Regions from separate parts of the Nonomuraea sp. NPDC050783 genome, predicted to be linked through region 2. Evidence: riboswitches for the same ligand, from Rfam matches in the RefSeq annotation. Region 2 holds a riboswitch; the other holds the start of a gene.
The links. Region 2 has a riboswitch for cobalamin ahead of AB0H75_RS31450 (CbtB-domain containing protein). Riboswitches for the same ligand answer to the same signal wherever they lie in the genome.

Region 1: another riboswitch for cobalamin. It lies ahead of AB0H75_RS11900 (ribonucleoside-diphosphate reductase subunit alpha); the one in region 2 lies ahead of AB0H75_RS31450 (CbtB-domain containing protein).

The regions. Positions count from the first base shown of each region.
Region 1 covers NZ_JBFAHK010000004.1:101,584-103,958, forward strand. The annotation lists gene AB0H75_RS11900 (ribonucleoside-diphosphate reductase subunit alpha) at 1-984, opposite strand, end outside; cobalamin riboswitch at 1,078-1,273, opposite strand; gene AB0H75_RS11905 (tripartite tricarboxylate transporter substrate-binding protein) at 1,278-2,243, opposite strand; gene AB0H75_RS11910 (SAM-dependent methyltransferase) at 2,369-2,375, opposite strand, start outside.
Region 2 covers NZ_JBFAHK010000013.1:250,333-252,707, reverse strand. The annotation lists gene AB0H75_RS31460 (histidine phosphatase family protein) at 1-402, opposite strand, end outside; gene AB0H75_RS31455 (CbtA family protein) at 407-1,228, opposite strand; gene AB0H75_RS31450 (CbtB-domain containing protein) at 1,237-1,428, opposite strand; cobalamin riboswitch at 1,460-1,589, opposite strand; gene AB0H75_RS31445 (superoxide dismutase) at 1,706-2,308, opposite strand.

The sequences.
Region 1 (2,375 bases), on a different contig from region 2:
CGTCTCCTTCGGGTCGAACAGCGACCACATCTCGTCCGCCTCGACCCGGCGCATGAACTCGTCGGGCACCCAGTTGGCCAGGTTGAGGTTGTGGGTGCGGCGGGCGTCCTCGCCGGTGTTGTCGCGCAGCTCCAGGAACTCCTCGATGTCGGCGTGCCAGGTCTCCAGGTAGACGCAGGCCGCGCCCTTGCGCCGGCCGCCCTGGTTGACCGCGGCCACGGAGGCGTCCAGGGTGCGCAGCCACGGGACGATGCCGTTGGAGTGGCCGTTGGTGCCGCGAATGAGGGAGCCGCGCGAGCGGACCCGGGTCCAGGAGATGCCGATGCCGCCGGCGTACTTCGACAGGCGGGCGACCTGGCCGTAGCGCTCGTAGATGCCCTCCAGCTCGTCGCGCGGCGAGTCGAGCAGGAAGCACGAGGAGAGCTGCGGGCGGCGCGCGCCGGAGTTGAACAGCGTGGGCGAGCTGGGCAGGTACGACAGCGTGGACATGAGCCGGTACAGCTCGGCGGCCTCGGCCACGCTCTCGGCCAGGCCGCAGGCCACCCGGAGCAGGAAGTGCTGCGGCCGCTCCAGCACCGCCCGGGTCTCGGGGTGGCGCAGCAGGTAACGATCGTAGACGGTGCGCAGACCGAAATACTCGAAACGGTCATCGGCCGCGTCGTCGATCAGGGCGTCCAGCTCGGCGGCGTGCGCGGCGGCGAAGGCGGCCAGCCGGTCCTGCACCAGCCCGGCCGCGTGGGTGGCGGCCACCGACTCGGAGAACGAGCGCACCCCGTGGCCGGCCGCCTCCTCGGCGATCTCCTCGGCCAGCAGCCGGGCGGCGACCCGGGAGTTGGCCGGATCGACGATCACCCGGGCGGCGGCCTCCTCGATGGCCAGCCGGCGCTCGGCGGCCTTCCCGGCATTACCAGTGTTCCCGGCATTACCAGCGTTCCCGGCGTTCCCGGCGTTCGGGCGCGGGCCAACCTCGGCGATCTGCGTCACGTGCTCTCCTCGCGAGCTCATTCCTCAGGCAGGAGGGCACGCGGAAAGCAGGCGGGCACGCCGCATCGCTCCCCCGGCCCTCCCTCGAGGCCTTGGACAGTCAACGCCGCGGGCAGGTCTTCGGGCTCGCGGGCGCGCCTCGTCGGCTCCTACTGGCCGTCGCTTCCCGGATCGCTCCAGTGCTCATGACGGCGGTCGTTCCCGCTCACCGCTGCGGGGCAGCCCCGGAATCGCACCGGGTTCCCTTTCACTCCGCCCCGAGGGGCGAACCAGCGACGAGCAGGATCCTACATCTAGTGGCCATTCCCGCAACTACCCCAACAGGTTGTGGCTCTAACCGAGTCGAGCAGCCCCAGGTCGCTCAGGACGGCCCGGGTGCGCTCGACCTCCGAGGCCAGCCAGAGCCGGAAGTCGTCGCCGCCGAGCGGGATCGAGACCCATCCGGCGGCCCGGCAGGCGGCCAGCCAGCCGGTCGAGGAGGTCACCTCCTCGCACATCCGCACGGCCGCCTCGCGGCCCTCCTCCGGCATGCCGTCCGGGCCGAAGGCGGCCGCCCAGTCGGCGAAGTCCACCCGCACGCCGGACTCCAGCAGCGTCGGCGCGTCCACCTCGGGCACGCGGTGGGCGCAGGAGACGGCCAGGGCCCGCACCCGGCCCCTGCCGATGCTCTCGCCCCAGTCGGCCAGCACGCCGGCGGCGGCCACGGCCTTGCCGGACAGCAGCGCGGCCACCGCCTCCTGGCCGCTGGGGTAGCCGGTGTAGTCGACCTGCCGGGTGTCGGCGCCGATGCCCTTGGCGATCAGACCGAACAGCAGGTGGTCGGGGGCGCCCTGCGGGCCGCCGGCCAGCAGCGTGCCGTCCGGGCGGGCCAGCAGGTGGGCGGCGAAGTCGCCGAAGTCCTTGAACCGGGAGTCGTCGGGCACCACCACGACCTCGACGTCGCCGGCCAGCCGGGCGAGGGGCGTGGCCACGTCGAGCAGCGTCTGGCCGTGGTTCAGCTCGGCCGCGGACAGCGCGGACAGGCCGCTGACGGTGATCCTGGCACCGGTGCCGGTCTCGTACCCGGCGGCGCGGGCCGCGCCGGCGAACGCCTGCCCGACGGAGCTCCAGCGGGGCCCGGCCGGGTTGATCGAGAAGCGGGTACGCAGCCCCACCGCCCGCCCGGCGACGCGCTGGGCGCCGCAGCCCGCCGCGGCCGTGCCGGCCGCCGCCACGCCGGACGCCGCCAGCAGGCAGGCCAGGAACCGCCGACGGCGCATGTGTCTCCCCCCGAAGCCGCGAACCCCCTCGCTCCAAGTTATTGACACATTACGCAGAGATACACATTTACGCGCTCGGCCCCGCACCCCAAAATTTGGTGATTTGTCGCTTTTATTCGTTCCTATTACCCG
Region 2 (2,375 bases):
CCCGGCGTCGCAGACGGCGACCTGGTCCGGCGCGTCCCGTAGGGAGTCGAGCCAGCCCGCCACCCTGGCGGCGTGGGCCGCGCGGGACTCGCCGCCGTGCGGGGCGGCGTGCGGGTCGGCCAGCCAGCTCGCCAGGGCCTCCGGCTCCTCCCGCGCGACCCGCTCGTACGGCAGCCCGCGCCACCGGCCGCAGTCCGCCTCCCGCAGGGCGGGAGCCTCGCGCGGCTCCAGCCCCAGGGCGACGGCGGTCCGCCGGGCGGCCCTGACGGGCGCCACCCACGCCGGGGACGCGGCCGGGCCCAGCGCGGCCGCCCTGGCCAGGCTCGCCGCGTCGGCGTCCTCGTCGCCGGGGAAGCACGCGGCCCGCATGCCCGGCGTCGTGGCGTGCCGGACGAACAGCACCCGCTCAGCCCGGCACGGCGACCCGCGCCGGAGCCGCCGCGCGCCGCGCCGCCCGGTCGCTCACCCAGCCGAACAGCACGCCGAACGCCGCCCAGAAGACGAGCTGCGTGCCGAGCGAGGCGAGCCTGAACTGCCACAGCAGCGTGGCGGGGAAGCCGTCGGGCACCTCGTTCACCGCCGGCAGCAGCCACCACGCGGCGGCCACCGGCACGAGGAAGGCGGCCACCGCCGCCGTCCAGCGCGCCCAGGCGTCCCCGGTGGTGACCCGGCGGGCCGTGCCCACGGCGATCGCCGTCGCCGCCAGCCCGACGAGGATCATCACCACGTAGAGCAGGGTGCGGCCGTTGATGGTCTCCGGGTCGCCCACCGCCGGTGGGTTGGCCGGATATTTCACGAAAGGCACGAGGATGACCGCGGCGAACGCCGTCCCGGCGGCGGCCAGCGCCAGCCGCCCGTCGGACCGCGGGCCGACCCGCCCGCGCAGGCCCGCGAACACCAGCGCGAACACCCCGCCCACGGCGAGGCCGTAGAGCCCGGTGGCCAGGAAAAGCCCGGCCTTCTGCACCGGCCTGCCGATCGCGGCCTCCTCACCGTGGTCGTGCCCGGCCTGCCCGGCCTGCCCGGTGTGGTCGTGTGCCGGTTGCCCGGCGTGGTCGTGCGCGGGCCGGCCGGCGGCCTGCTCGGGCGCCGCGGCCCGGGCGGCCGCCTCCTCCAGGGCGATCGCGTCGTCCACGCGAGGCTCCCCGAAGGCGAAGGCGAAGGCGCCCGCGACCAGCCCGGCCAGCAGGCCCAGGAGCAGGCCCCTGGCCAGGAGAGTGCGTACCACCCCGCCCCCTAGTGGCAGGGCACGCCGAGCAGGTGCCGCCCGTCGTGCATCAGCTCGTGCAGGAACGCGCCCGTCTGGGAGATGGCGCCGTTGTCCATCAGGACCAGGTACGCCACGAGCAACAGCACAGGCACGGCCAGCAGCAGCCAGGGGCGCAGGCGCGGAAAGGGAATGGACGACGGGCTGGACAACCCGCTCATAGAGCCTCCTCAGGGTGACGCGTCCCATGTCGCGAGGTCACGGTCGCCAAGCGACCTGGCTCCCGGGATCAACGTCCCGGATACAGTGGCGCGTCCGCACCGGCATCTCACCGGATTTCCCTTGGACAACCGTGAAATCTACCGGAATGTATCCGTTCCTCCCGTTCCCGTCAATGCACCCCTCCGCCGGGCGGGACGGGAGCGGGGAGGTGGCGGCGCCCGCCTGGCCCCGCGGACCAAGCTGCGGCCGGGCGGGCGCCGCCGGCGTGGGGGTGCGTCAGACGCCGCGGGCGGCGTCGTAACGGGCGATCACATCGGTCCAGTCGATCAGGCCCCACAGTTTCTCCACGTAGTCCGGGCGGACGTTGCGGTACTGCAGGTAGTAGGCGTGCTCCCAGGCGTCGAAGACGAGCAGCGGGGTGGTGTTCATACCGACGTTGCCGTGGTGGTCGTAGACCTGCTCGACGACCAGGCGGCGGCCCAGCGGCTCCCACGCCAGCACGCCCCAGCCGGAGCCCTGCACGGTGCTGGTGGCGGTGGTGAGCTGCTTCCTGAAAGCCTCGAAGGAGCCGAAGTGCTCGTCGATGGCCGCGCCCAGGTCGCCGTCGGGGCGGTCGCCGCCGTCGGGGGACAGGTTCTGCCAGAAGATCGTGTGCAGCACGTGGCCCGACAGGTTGAACGCGAACGTCTTCTCCAGCCCGACCAGCCCGCCGAACTCGCCCTTGTCCCGCGCCTCGGCCAGCCGCTCCAGGGTGTCGTTGGCGCCCTTGACGTAGGCGGCGTGGTGCTTGGCGTGGTGCAGCTCCAGGATCTCGCCGGTGATGGCGGGTTCGAGCGCGGCGTAGTCGTACGGCATGTCAGGAAGGGTGTACTGGCCCATGATGTCCGTCCTCCGAACTCATAATTGCATATGACTTGCAACAACAATAGACCTGCAATTAGCGGAA